Regions from separate parts of the Paenibacillus sp. FSL R5-0470 genome, predicted to be linked through region 2. Evidence: a T-box and tRNA genes for the amino acid it is inferred to sense, from the RefSeq annotation. Region 2 holds a T-box; the other regions hold tRNA genes.
The links. The T-box of region 2 lies ahead of metG (methionine--tRNA ligase). A T-box ahead of a tRNA ligase gene usually reads a tRNA of that ligase, here a tRNA-Met.
Positions count from the first base shown of each region.

Region 1: it encodes a tRNA-Met, which carries the amino acid that the T-box ahead of metG (methionine--tRNA ligase) is inferred to sense. The anticodon was not compared.
Region 3: it encodes a tRNA-Met, which carries the amino acid that the T-box ahead of metG (methionine--tRNA ligase) is inferred to sense. The anticodon was not compared.

Region 1 covers NZ_CP150238.1:945,843-950,246, forward strand. Annotated here, with positions in the region: rRNA gene MKY99_RS04095 (23S ribosomal RNA) at 1-1,144, shown strand, start outside; rRNA gene rrf (5S ribosomal RNA) at 1,220-1,336, shown strand; tRNA gene MKY99_RS04105 (tRNA-Ile) at 1,395-1,471, shown strand; tRNA gene MKY99_RS04110 (tRNA-Asn) at 1,475-1,550, shown strand; tRNA gene MKY99_RS04115 (tRNA-Ser) at 1,556-1,648, shown strand; tRNA gene MKY99_RS04120 (tRNA-Glu) at 1,665-1,736, shown strand; tRNA gene MKY99_RS04125 (tRNA-Val) at 1,743-1,818, shown strand; tRNA gene MKY99_RS04130 (tRNA-Met) at 1,836-1,912, shown strand; tRNA gene MKY99_RS04135 (tRNA-Met) at 1,985-2,061, shown strand; tRNA gene MKY99_RS04140 (tRNA-Asp) at 2,087-2,164, shown strand; tRNA gene MKY99_RS04145 (tRNA-Gln) at 2,181-2,255, shown strand; tRNA gene MKY99_RS04150 (tRNA-Lys) at 2,263-2,338, shown strand; tRNA gene MKY99_RS04155 (tRNA-Leu) at 2,354-2,437, shown strand; tRNA gene MKY99_RS04160 (tRNA-Gly) at 2,444-2,518, shown strand; tRNA gene MKY99_RS04165 (tRNA-Arg) at 2,527-2,603, shown strand; tRNA gene MKY99_RS04170 (tRNA-Pro) at 2,634-2,707, shown strand; tRNA gene MKY99_RS04175 (tRNA-Gly) at 2,720-2,790, shown strand; gene MKY99_RS04180 (YdeI/OmpD-associated family protein) at 2,893-3,357, shown strand; gene MKY99_RS04185 (GreA/GreB family elongation factor) at 3,458-3,913, opposite strand; gene MKY99_RS04190 (sporulation protein Cse60) at 4,308-4,404, shown strand, end outside.
Region 2 covers NZ_CP150238.1:4,953,381-4,957,784, reverse strand. Annotated here, with positions in the region: gene MKY99_RS22035 (stalk domain-containing protein) at 1-1,228, shown strand, start outside; gene MKY99_RS22030 (Fur family transcriptional regulator) at 1,457-1,918, shown strand; gene yidD (membrane protein insertion efficiency factor YidD) at 1,921-2,184, shown strand; T-box leader at 2,225-2,485, shown strand; gene metG (methionine--tRNA ligase) at 2,535-4,404, shown strand, end outside.
Region 3 covers NZ_CP150238.1:5,933,784-5,938,187, reverse strand. Annotated here, with positions in the region: rRNA gene MKY99_RS26240 (23S ribosomal RNA) at 1-1,698, shown strand, start outside; rRNA gene rrf (5S ribosomal RNA) at 1,774-1,890, shown strand; tRNA gene MKY99_RS26230 (tRNA-Ile) at 1,949-2,025, shown strand; tRNA gene MKY99_RS26225 (tRNA-Asn) at 2,029-2,104, shown strand; tRNA gene MKY99_RS26220 (tRNA-Ser) at 2,110-2,202, shown strand; tRNA gene MKY99_RS26215 (tRNA-Glu) at 2,219-2,290, shown strand; tRNA gene MKY99_RS26210 (tRNA-Val) at 2,297-2,372, shown strand; tRNA gene MKY99_RS26205 (tRNA-Met) at 2,390-2,466, shown strand; tRNA gene MKY99_RS26200 (tRNA-Asp) at 2,493-2,570, shown strand; tRNA gene MKY99_RS26195 (tRNA-Phe) at 2,581-2,656, shown strand; tRNA gene MKY99_RS26190 (tRNA-Thr) at 2,677-2,752, shown strand; tRNA gene MKY99_RS26185 (tRNA-Tyr) at 2,758-2,843, shown strand; tRNA gene MKY99_RS26180 (tRNA-Trp) at 2,852-2,925, shown strand; tRNA gene MKY99_RS26175 (tRNA-His) at 2,962-3,037, shown strand; tRNA gene MKY99_RS26170 (tRNA-His) at 3,078-3,150, shown strand; tRNA gene MKY99_RS26165 (tRNA-Gln) at 3,172-3,246, shown strand; tRNA gene MKY99_RS26160 (tRNA-Gly) at 3,253-3,327, shown strand; tRNA gene MKY99_RS26155 (tRNA-Cys) at 3,340-3,413, shown strand; tRNA gene MKY99_RS26150 (tRNA-Leu) at 3,428-3,506, shown strand; gene MKY99_RS26145 (AraC family transcriptional regulator) at 3,640-4,392, opposite strand.

The DNA of each region.
Region 1 (4,404 bases), 2.8 Mb from region 2:
GCCGCAGTGAAAAGGCCCAAGCGACTGTTTAGCAAAAACACAGGTCTGTGCGAAGCCGCAAGGCGAAGTATACGGGCTGACGCCTGCCCGGTGCTGGAAGGTTAAGGGGAGTGGTTAGGGGTAACCCGAAGCTATGAACCGAAGCCCCAGTAAACGGCGGCCGTAACTATAACGGTCCTAAGGTAGCGAAATTCCTTGTCAGGTAAATTCTGACCCGCACGAATGGCGTAACGACTTGGGCGCTGTCTCAACGAGAGATCCGGTGAAATTTTAATACCTGTGAAGATGCAGGTTACCCGCGACAAGACGGAAAGACCCCATGGAGCTTTACTGCAGCTTGATATTGAATTTGGGTACGATCTGTACAGGATAGGTGGGAGCCGTAGAAATCGGAGCGCAAGCTTCGGTGGAGGCGCCGTTGGGATACCACCCTGATCGTATCTAGGTTCTAACCTAGTACCCTTACCGGGTACGGGGACCGTGTCAGGCGGGCAGTTTGACTGGGGCGGTCGCCTCCTAAAGAGTAACGGAGGCGTTCCAAGGTTCCCTCAGAATGGTTGGAAATCATTCGAAGAGTGCAAAGGCATAAGGGAGCTTGACTGCGAGACCTACAAGTCGAGCAGGGACGAAAGTCGGACTTAGTGATCCGGTGGTACCGCATGGAAGGGCCATCGCTCAACGGATAAAAGCTACCCTGGGGATAACAGGCTTATCTCCCCCAAGAGTCCACATCGACGGGGAGGTTTGGCACCTCGATGTCGGCTCATCGCATCCTGGGGCTGAAGTAGGTCCCAAGGGTTGGGCTGTTCGCCCATTAAAGCGGTACGCGAGCTGGGTTCAGAACGTCGTGAGACAGTTCGGTCCCTATCTGTCGTGGGCGCAGGAAATTTGAGAGGAGCTGTCCTTAGTACGAGAGGACCGGGATGGACGTACCGCTGGTGCACCAGTTGTTTCGCCAGAAGCATGGCTGGGTAGCTACGTACGGACGGGATAAGCGCTGAAAGCATCTAAGCGTGAAGCCCCCCTCAAGATGAGATTTCCCAATTAGTAAGACCCCTTGAAGACGACGAGGTAGATAGGTTGGAGGTGGAAGTGCAGTAATGCATGGAGCTGACCAATACTAATCGGTCGAGGGCTTATCCTATACTTAATACGCAAATTCAATTCGGATTCAGTTTTCAGGCGACTCAAGCCTGAGCATTTACGATGTAAATGCCCGTTTGGTGGCGATAGCGGAGGGGTTCCACACGTACCCATCCCGAACACGACCGTTAAGCCCTCCAGCGCCGATGGTACTTGGACCGAAGGGTCCTGGGAGAGTAGGACGTCGCCAAGCGGACAACCACATTACCCGTGGTATTTTTTTTGCCCTTAATATTGATGTGTCTTAAAAAGGGCCTTTAGCTCAGCTGGTTAGAGCGCACCCCTGATAAGGGTGAGGTCGGTGGTTCGAGTCCACTAAGGCCCACCATATTCCCTGATAGCTCAGTTGGTAGAGCACTCGACTGTTAATCGAGTTGTCACAGGTTCGAGTCCTGTTCGGGGAGCCATTTATGGAGAGGTGTCCGAGTTTGGCCGAAGGAGCACGATTGGAAATCGTGTAGGCGCCACAAGCGTCTCGAGGGTTCGAATCCCTCTCTCTCCGCCATAAAGTTTATTAGCATGGCCCGTTGGTCAAGGGGTTAAGACACCTCCCTTTCACGGAGGTAACATGGGTTCGAATCCCATACGGGTCATAACATGGAGGCTTAGCTCAGCTGGGAGAGCATCTGCCTTACAAGCAGAGGGTCGGGGGTTCGATCCCCTCAGCCTCCACCATATTCATTTAAGAACGACGCGGGGTGGAGCAGCCCGGTAGCTCGTCGGGCTCATAACCCGAAGGCCGCAGGTTCAAATCCTGCCCCCGCAACCAAATTTTCCTTAAGCATTATGTTTTGGGACTAGCTGGTTTAGTGTAAATGAATAGTATATAATTATTAAATGACGCGGGGTGGAGCAGCCCGGTAGCTCGTCGGGCTCATAACCCGAAGGCCGCAGGTTCAAATCCTGCCCCCGCAACCAATTTACTCTTATGCATTATGTCTATGGAACCGTGGTGTAGTTGGCCTAACATGCCTGCCTGTCACGCAGGAGATCGCGAGTTCGAATCTCGTCGGTTCCGCCATTTAGTTAATTATTGTTGGGGATTAGCCAAGCGGTAAGGCAACGGACTTTGACTCCGTCATGCATAGGTTCAAATCCTATATCCCCAGCCATTTATGAGAGCCATTAGCTCAGTTGGTAGAGCACCTGACTTTTAATCAGGGTGTCGAAGGTTCGAGTCCTTCATGGCTCACCATTATTTTCAAAGTGTGCGCGTGTGGCGGAATGGCAGACGCACCAGACTTAGGATCTGGCGTTTCACGACGTGGGGGTTCAAGTCCCTTCACGCGCACCATATTTTGCGGAAGTGGCTCAGCGGTAGAGCATCGCCTTGCCAAGGCGAGGGTCGCGGGTTCGATTCCCGTCTTCCGCTCCATAATTTTTGCGCCCTTAGCTCAGCTGGATAGAGCGTTTGACTACGAATCAAAAGGCCGGGAGTTCGAATCTCTCAGGGCGCGCCATTTTTATTACTAAGTAATTACATGTTTTGACGGGATGTAGCTCAGCTTGGTAGAGCACCTGGTTTGGGACCAGGGGGTCGCATGTTCAAATCGTGTCATCCCGATTTTATACCTTTGCGGGTGTAGTTCAATGGTAGAACTTCAGCCTTCCAAGCTGATAGCGTGGGTTCGATTCCCATCACCCGCTTATAATTAAGAAACATCTGTCTATTATAGGCAGGTGTTTTTTTGTATAGTTACATTCATATGGATACAATAGAACTTAGGGCTTTTAGTTGAGGAGGTAGCAATGTTTGAATTTGAAGCTAAATTAGTGCGACCTGATGCAAGTGGGAGCTGGACTTATCTTAACGTCCCTTTTGATGCCGAACAAATATTTGAAACAAAGTCCAGAATACAGGTAAAAGGAAGTGTAAATGGAATCCCCTATAGAGGAACGCTTATGCCCCATGGAAACGGAAAGCATTTTATGGTGGTAAAGAAGGAACTACGGGATCTAGCCAAAGCTCAACCTGGTGATATTGTGCATGTGACGATGGAGCAAGATCATCAATTACGGGAGGTAGAAGCCCCAGAGGATTTCCTTGATGCGTTGAGTATCCATGAGCAGGCAGAAGCTTATTATAACGGTCTGGCTTATTCTTATCAGAAGGAATATGTATCTTGGATCGAAGCGGCGAAAAGACCTGAAACCAGAGCATCTCGTATCAAAAAATCAGTCAGTAAACTGGGTGAAGGATTGAGGCTCAAATAAAAGTATGAAGAGTGCTTAGCAGGCTGAATAGATGAACAGCGTCCTCTTCCATAAGATTGGAAAGGGACGCTGTTAATGTTGGTGATATGTGCAAGTGGGCTTAAATAAGAACGGCCACCTCACCACAATTCACAAACTTAATACTTTCGATTTTTACTGATAACTCACCTGAAGGAATAGCTAGCTGACATGTACTGCCGATCTGAGCTAACAGCAGCTGCATGCCAATAGGCGAGAACATTGAAATCTTGTTATCATTGGGTTCTGCCTGGTTTGGAAATACGATGGTGTAGGTATCTGTAGTATTGTCGTCTAAGTAGCGTAGCTGAAGCTGACTTCCAATCAATACGAGTGAATTCAATTCTTCACCATTGAAACGGGAAAGTAATTGTTCCAGCTCGGAGCAATAACGGGACAACAGCGTTTCAGCATTACTTCTTTGTTTGCTTCGTTCCGGGAAATACTGATTTAGAAATGCGATTTTTTCCTCATCAAAATAAATAAGCTGCTGGACCAGTTGTGTCCTTGAGCCTTCATAAATTAGACTATGGTTCATAGTAGATTTCACCCCCTCTAAGTAGCACATTCTTTGCAAATTTGTTATGACGCGTTGCCATATTAAAATCCCTCCTATACAAATAGAGGTCCCCTAGAGGGAACCTTCTGATCAGTATAACAGCTTCTATATGTAAATCCAATCCATTTTGCAAAGGCAATAAATTCTTACTAAATATTGTATTTAAAACGTTTGACTATTGTATAGTTGGGTGCTATGATAGGCTGATGTTATAGGCATTTCGTAGAAAACTGCGGAATGCCTATACTATATTTCGAAGATAATTTTACATTAAATGTTACCAGGGGAGTGATACGCCATGTACATTTCGTTGAGTTCACCTATAGAATCTAGACATAAAAAGTAACTATAATTTATTAAAGGAGAGATCAGGATGATTCAAGTAAAAGAGTTTGTAGATGCTGATAATTCGTATGCTGAGAATAAGGCTAATGAGTTCTTGGCAGGGCTGCGTGAGGAACAGGTTGTGA
Region 2 (4,404 bases):
AGATTCTTACAAGATGGGTGAAATGATCACTTATTCGGATCTAAGCAGCGACCCAGACGGTGATCCAATTGAAGTGACTTGGACGAATAAAGCAGAAGCTTTCTTTACACCAGGTCCAGCAACAGTCGCTATTCAAGTTAAAGATTCACATGGCGCAATCAGCACTTTTGAGAAAACCATTAATATTTCAGATGAAATCTTGTACAGTAAAGAAGATTTCTATAGATTATTCGGTGCTCCTGGTAGCGTATTTAACATCGACGGATCGATGGTTCCAACTTGGCAGAAGGTAGCCTATAATCTTTCTTCTGAGCCATATAACCTTATTCGCAGTAATAGTCCAGAAACAGTGAATACGGAAGGAATCACATATAAAGAAACATCATTCGGCGGAACTCGCTTCTTGGTCCACCATAAGAATAATATGAATATTAAAACGAAGGTGTATGTGATTGCTAAGAATAACAATCTGTACCCTACGACAATTACAACAGAGTATGTAGGCTTTGGCGGTCCAAGTTCATTTCCAGAAGGCACTGGTAAAATGTCTGTGGAACGTTACTGGAAGTCTATGATTACTAGGGAACATTATAAGACAACGGTCCTTCAACCAGGAGAAAGCGTCTCGATTCTTACGGATCTAAACAAAATTGCAATGAAACCAGGCGAGATTGTATCCCTCCAAGCGGATTTGTTTAGCGATTATCCTATTGAATATAATGTCATGATGATCGAAGCGAATAAAGATCCTCTAACTACACTTCCTACACTTCCAATATTGGATCGTGATGGGGTGCATAACCGAGGAACTTATGCTGATTCTACACGCATCATCACGGTTACCGACGAAGTAGGAACAACTCCTGCGAGACTTCTTCTCGGTGACAATTCGAGTGATTTGAATTTGACCGGTGTAGACCCAATGAATGGTACTGAAGCATCCAATGCAGGTAACTTTGGTGTGTTATACAAAATCAAATTCGACCGTGTTGCACCTAATTCATTGATTACGTTTAATCCACGTGGCGGTAATTACATGGGACCAGTCATGGTTAATGGTCAAATCGTACAAATGCCGAATTCAGGAAGTCTCTCTAGTGCTGATATGAACAGTGTGATTTATCGTACTGGCGATTATGGCGGCTCGGTGGAGATTTTGTTCACAGCAGCTTCTGGTAGTAACTTGCCGGTGAATTTCCTGGTTACACCGCTGCCAGCGAAGAAATAACAAAATAGGTCCATCCTTTAAGTTATTTGGGATTCACCTGAAATAAAAGTCCGGCTGAATATTCCGCAAAGGAATACTCAGCTGGACTTTTTGTATTTAAATGTATGATTTTACTCTGATGAACGCTCATGCACTTGGTTGTTTCATTGACGGGGCATTTATTTTGGGGCATTATTAAGAGAGTGAAGCATAAATGAAATGAACTGAAATGTAATGGGAGATGAGCGTATGCTGTCGACAGAACAAATATTAGAGGTCATGTCGGGGCAAGGTCTGCGAATCACCGACCAACGCAAAACGCTTGCCAAGTTATTCGGCGAGAATAAGGGTTATTTGTCAGCGAAGGATGTCTATGAGCATATGGGCCGCAAGTATAGCGGACTTAGCTTTGATACCGTGTACCGCAATCTGCGTGTAATGGAAGAGCTTGGTGTACTTGAACAAATCGTCTTTGAAGACGGCGTGAAATTCAAGGGAAGCTGCAATCATCAGGATCACCATCATCATATGATCTGCCTTCAATGCGAGAAAACCTACCCGATTAATTTCTGCCCGATGAATTTAACGGATACACCTGATCAATTCCGGGTAGTCAAGCATAAATTTGAGGTGTTCGGTTATTGCAAGGAATGTGAAGAGAACCGGGAAGAAGAACTAGTCGCAGCAGCTAATCGCAAAAAAGGGGTCTAAGAATGGCGACCCTTCGTAGAACGATCCAGGCTCCCATTCGGGTGTACCGCAAGTACATTTCCCCGATTAAGCCTGCCACTTGTCGCTTCTATCCAACCTGCTCTGCCTATGCACTAGAAGCTATTGAAGTCCATGGTCCACTTAAAGGTTCATGGCTTGCTGCCAAGCGGATTGCTAGATGCCATCCCTTCAATCCAGGGGGACTTGATCCGGTTCCGCCTCTTGAGGAACACCCCACGAAGAAGGATTCTGCTCGCGCGACTTGACACGAGCCCTTGCCATTGGGTATATTCACAGGTAATAGTATGAATTCCGAGGAACGGATGAGTAAATCGGTACGCCCATTACAGAGAGCCGGAACGAGCTGAAAGCCGGTATGGAGCGTTAGATTGAATATGGTCCGGGAGGAACTGTGTTCGAGCGGGAACTGCAATTGAGGTTCACGTAAGATAACGGCGTGTTCCAGCGTTAATGGACAGTTCCCGAGAGGGAACTGGCGAAGCCTGATCTCTGTGAAGAGACAGGAAATTTGGGTGGTATCGCGTGAGTTATACTCTCGCCCCATTAAAGGGGCGGGAGTTTTTTGTCTTTTGATGAAAGAAAGGATGATTAATCAATGAGCGAAAAGAAAACTTTTTACTTAACTACACCTATCTACTATCCGAGTGATAAGCTGCATATCGGACATGCTTATTCTACCGTAGCTGGAGATGCAATGGCCCGCTACAAACGTCTACGCGGCTATGATGTAAGGTATCTTACAGGTACAGACGAGCATGGTCAAAAGATTGAACGGAAGGCAGAGGAAGCAGGCAAAACCCCTCAGCAGTTCGTTGATGACATCGTTGTTGGCATTAAGGAATTATGGCGCAAGCTAGACATCTCCAATGATGACTTTATCCGCACAACGGAAGAACGTCATAAGAAGGTAGTTCAGGATATTTTTGATCGACTGCTCAAGCAAGGTGACATCTATAAAGGCGAATATGAAGGCTGGTACAGTATTCCGGATGAAACCTTCTATACAGAAACACAATTGGTCGATATCGTTCGAGATGACAATGGCGTAATCATTGGTGCAAAAAGCCCTGATAGCGGTCATCCGGTTGAACTGGTGAAGGAAGCGAGTTATTTCTTCCGGATGAGTAAATATGCAGATCGATTGCTGCAATTTTATGAGGAGAATCCGGAGTTTATTTTGCCGGAATCCCGTAAAAACGAAATGATTAACAACTTTATCAAGCCTGGTCTGGAGGATCTTGCGGTTTCCCGTACGACTTTCGATTGGGGTGTTAAGGTTAAAGGCGATGAAAAGCATGTAGTGTACGTATGGATCGATGCATTGACAAATTACATTACTGCTTTGGGTTACGGTTCCGAGGATCGCAGTTTGTACGATAATTTCTGGCCTGCTGATGTGCATATTGTCGGCAAAGAAATCGTCCGTTTCCATACGATTTACTGGCCGATCATTCTAATGGCGCTGGGTGAGCCTCTTCCGAAAAAGGTATTTGCTCATGGCTGGCTGCTCATGAAGGATGGCAAAATGTCAAAATCCAAAGGGAACGTAGTAGATCCAGTTACATTAATTGATCGTTACGGCCTGGATGCACTTCGTTATTACCTGCTACGGGAAGTACCGTTTGGTTCGGATGGTACATTCACACCGGAAAGCTTTGTAGATCGGGTTAACTATGATCTTGCTAATGACCTTGGTAACCTGTTGAACCGGACAGGTGCGATGGTAGAGAAGTATTTCGGTGGAGAGCTTCCAGCGTATGAAGGAAATGTAACAGCATTTGATGGTGAGCTTCAAGCTGCGGCAGAGAATACTTATGCCAAAGTAGAAGAAGCGATGGAAAAAATGGAGTTCTCCGTAGCGCTAACAGCGATCGGGATCTTTATCAGCCGCACCAATAAATATATTGATGAGACACAGCCTTGGGTGCTTGCTAAGGATGAGAGCAGAACAGCTGAGTTGGCTTCCGTAATGAGACATCTTGTGGAAGGTCTTCGCACCGCTTCCATTCTACTGCAGCCGTTCTTGACGCAAACCCCAGCGAAAATTTGGGAACAGCTTGGCATCGAAGTTGGTGAATTAACGACATGGGACAGCGGCAAGACCTTTGGTCTGATTCCGGCAGGAACAAAACTGGTGAAAGGCAATCCAATCTTTCCACGCCTGGATGTGGAGCAAGAGGTAGCTTATATCGCCGAAGCCATGGGCGCTGGTAAACCGGCTGCTGAAGCGACCGAAGCAGCACCTGCGGCTCCTGCGGTATCCGAGCCTGAGGAAGAGCATAAAGAAGAGATCGGCATCGACGATTTCGCCAAGGCTGAGCTTCGGGTAGCTCAGGTCATTGCAGCTGAGCCTGTGAAGAAAGCGGACAAGCTGCTGAAGCTGCAGCTGGATCTAGGTTATGAGCAGCGTCAAGTCGTTTCTGGTATCGCGAAGTTTTACACACCGGAAGAGCTGGTAGGCCAAA
Region 3 (4,404 bases), 980 kb from region 2:
GTAGGGGAGCGTTGTATGTGGGTTGAAGGTGTACCGTAAGGAGCGCTGGACAGCATACAAGTGAGAATGCCGGTATGAGTAACGAAAAGATCAGTGAGAATCTGATCCGCCGAAAGCCCAAGGTTTCCTGAGGAAGGCTCGTCCGCTCAGGGTAAGTCGGGACCTAAGGCGAGGCCGAAAGGCGTAGTCGAAGGACAACAGTTTGAAATTACTGTACCACCGTAATCCGCTATGAGCGATGGGGTGACGCAGGAGGGTAGTGACGCGGACTGATGGATATGTCCGTCTAAGCAGTGAGGCTGATGTGTAGGCAAATCCGCACATCGTTAAGGCTGGGCTGTGATGGGGAGCGAAAATTACAGTAGCGAAGGTCATGATCTCACACTGCCAAGAAAAGCCTCTAGCCAGGAGAAGGTGCCCGTACCGCAAACCGACACAGGTAGGCGAGAAGAGAATTCTAAGGCGCGCGGAAGAACTCTCGTTAAGGAACTCGGCAAAATGACCCCGTAACTTCGGGAGAAGGGGTGCCCCGGTAGTGTGAATAGCACGAGGGGGCCGCAGTGAAAAGGCCCAAGCGACTGTTTAGCAAAAACACAGGTCTGTGCGAAGCCGCAAGGCGAAGTATACGGGCTGACGCCTGCCCGGTGCTGGAAGGTTAAGGGGAGTGGTTAGGGGTAACCCGAAGCTATGAACCGAAGCCCCAGTAAACGGCGGCCGTAACTATAACGGTCCTAAGGTAGCGAAATTCCTTGTCAGGTAAATTCTGACCCGCACGAATGGCGTAACGACTTGGGCGCTGTCTCAACGAGAGATCCGGTGAAATTTTAATACCTGTGAAGATGCAGGTTACCCGCGACAAGACGGAAAGACCCCATGGAGCTTTACTGCAGCTTGATATTGAATTTGGGTACGATCTGTACAGGATAGGTGGGAGCCGTAGAAATCGGAGCGCAAGCTTCGGTGGAGGCGCCGTTGGGATACCACCCTGATCGTATCTAGGTTCTAACCTAGTACCCTTACCGGGTACGGGGACCGTGTCAGGCGGGCAGTTTGACTGGGGCGGTCGCCTCCTAAAGAGTAACGGAGGCGTTCCAAGGTTCCCTCAGAATGGTTGGAAATCATTCGAAGAGTGCAAAGGCATAAGGGAGCTTGACTGCGAGACCTACAAGTCGAGCAGGGACGAAAGTCGGACTTAGTGATCCGGTGGTACCGCATGGAAGGGCCATCGCTCAACGGATAAAAGCTACCCTGGGGATAACAGGCTTATCTCCCCCAAGAGTCCACATCGACGGGGAGGTTTGGCACCTCGATGTCGGCTCATCGCATCCTGGGGCTGAAGTAGGTCCCAAGGGTTGGGCTGTTCGCCCATTAAAGCGGTACGCGAGCTGGGTTCAGAACGTCGTGAGACAGTTCGGTCCCTATCTGTCGTGGGCGCAGGAAATTTGAGAGGAGCTGTCCTTAGTACGAGAGGACCGGGATGGACGTACCGCTGGTGCACCAGTTGTTTCGCCAGAAGCATGGCTGGGTAGCTACGTACGGACGGGATAAGCGCTGAAAGCATCTAAGCGTGAAGCCCCCCTCAAGATGAGATTTCCCAATTAGTAAGACCCCTTGAAGACGACGAGGTAGATAGGTTGGAGGTGGAAGTGCAGTAATGCATGGAGCTGACCAATACTAATCGGTCGAGGGCTTATCCTATACTTAATACGCAAATTCAATTCGGATTCAGTTTTCAGGCGACTCAAGCCTGAGCATTTACGATGTAAATGCCCGTTTGGTGGCGATAGCGGAGGGGTTCCACACGTACCCATCCCGAACACGACCGTTAAGCCCTCCAGCGCCGATGGTACTTGGACCGAAGGGTCCTGGGAGAGTAGGACGTCGCCAAGCGGACAACCACATTACCCGTGGTATTTTTTTTGCCCTTAATATTGATGTGTCTTAAAAAGGGCCTTTAGCTCAGCTGGTTAGAGCGCACCCCTGATAAGGGTGAGGTCGGTGGTTCGAGTCCACTAAGGCCCACCATATTCCCTGATAGCTCAGTTGGTAGAGCACTCGACTGTTAATCGAGTTGTCACAGGTTCGAGTCCTGTTCGGGGAGCCATTTATGGAGAGGTGTCCGAGTTTGGCCGAAGGAGCACGATTGGAAATCGTGTAGGCGCCACAAGCGTCTCGAGGGTTCGAATCCCTCTCTCTCCGCCATAAAGTTTATTAGCATGGCCCGTTGGTCAAGGGGTTAAGACACCTCCCTTTCACGGAGGTAACATGGGTTCGAATCCCATACGGGTCATAACATGGAGGCTTAGCTCAGCTGGGAGAGCATCTGCCTTACAAGCAGAGGGTCGGGGGTTCGATCCCCTCAGCCTCCACCATATTCATTTAAGAACGACGCGGGGTGGAGCAGCCCGGTAGCTCGTCGGGCTCATAACCCGAAGGCCGCAGGTTCAAATCCTGCCCCCGCAACCAATTTTCATTAAGAAATTATATCTTTTGGAACCGTGGTGTAGTTGGCCTAACATGCCTGCCTGTCACGCAGGAGATCGCGAGTTCGAATCTCGTCGGTTCCGCCATTTTTACCTTGGCTCGATAGCTCAGTCGGTAGAGCAGAGGACTGAAAATCCTCGTGTCGGCGGTTCGAATCCGTCTCGAGCCACCATATAGTATACAACTTAATATGCCGGTGTAGCTCAATTGGTAGAGCAACTGACTTGTAATCAGTAGGTTGGGGGTTCAAGTCCTCTCGCCGGCACCATCTTTGGGGGATTAGCGAAGTGGCCAAACGCATCAGACTGTAAATCTGCTCACGTACGTGTTCGGTGGTTCGAATCCATCATCCCCCACCATTTTTTTTAGGGGCATAGTTTAAAGGTAGAACAACGGTCTCCAAAACCGTTGGTGTGGGTTCAATTCCTGCTGCCCCTGCCAATCTTTATCTAAAGTCTTTCTCTAAAGTTTAATATGGCGGTCGTGGCGAAGGGGTTAACGCACCGGTTTGTGGATCCGGCATTCGTGGGTTCAAGTCCCATCGGTCGCCCCATTTACTTTAAGAAGAACAGCAACAATATTAGTTTAATATGGCGATTGTGGCGAAGTGGTTAACGCACCGGATTGTGGTTCCGGCATTCGTGGGTTCGAGACCCATCAGTCGCCCCTTTTATTTTAAAATGTTATTGGGGATTAGCCAAGCGGTAAGGCAACGGACTTTGACTCCGTCACGCATAGGTTCAAATCCTATATCCCCAGCCATTTTATGCGGACGTGGCTCAGCGGTAGAGCATCGCCTTGCCAAGGCGAGGGTCGCGGGTTCGATTCCCGTCGTCCGCTCCAAAGTTTTCGTATGGCGCCATAGCCAAGTGGTAAGGCAAAGCTCTGCAAAAGCTTTATCCCCAGTTCAAATCTGGGTGGCGCCTCCATTAAGTTCATATGTGCCGGCGTGGCGGAATGGCAGACGCGCTCGACTCAAAATCGAGAGGGAAACCGTGGAGGTTCGAGTCCTCTCGCCGGTATATCAAAAAGGTTTGTAAAGTCGCTTATATAAGTAACTTTACAAACCTTTTTTCTTTGTCTTTGAGCTTTTATTCTTAAGCCGTTGAATTAGAGGCGTCTCTAATCAACGGCCTTTTTGTGTGGAGTTTTGTTTTATTGACTGCTTAGTCGGAATGCTCGTGGGGTGAGACCAATTTCACGTTTAAACATATTGCAGAATTGGGCGTCATTCACAAACCCAGCAGCAGCTGATACTTCAGAGATATGCATTTGGGTATGTTGCAAGAGAGACTTTGCATAATCCAGACGTTTCAATAGTAGATAGCGCAGAGGTGAAGAACCGAATCGTTCTTTAAATAAATGGCGGAAACGATCATAGCTGTATCCAGACATCTCAGAAAGTGTTGCGACCGATAGCTTATGGCGGTAATGCTCATTCATATAGTTTAGAACATATTGGACTCTGTCTTCCGTTGGTGATTGAAACCCGGAGGCACTAAGAAGCCGTATCAGATGAACAGTGATTTCGCTCATTTGAAGGTTCAATAGTTCAGAGAATCCATCTTGTTTACGCGTAAACTCTGCTTTCATTCGAAGCAAGATCTGTAGAACAGTATGGTCTTTATCATCTTCATATACGCCTTGCAAATTCTCCATATTTGGGTGATTTGAATGGAAGCCTACAAATAGTATAGTAGCATCCTCGCGATGATTCTCATCATGTTTATGATTGGGTGGTATCAGCGCGAATGAAGAAGAACGAAAATGATAACTTCGCGAACCTACATTGGTAGTTCCTAAGCCGTTTAAATAATAGACTAGTTCATAACATTCATGCTGGTGTGGTGGAATATAGGTATTAACCTCATGTGCTGCATTTACAATATATAGAACACGATCCATCATGATCCTCCAATA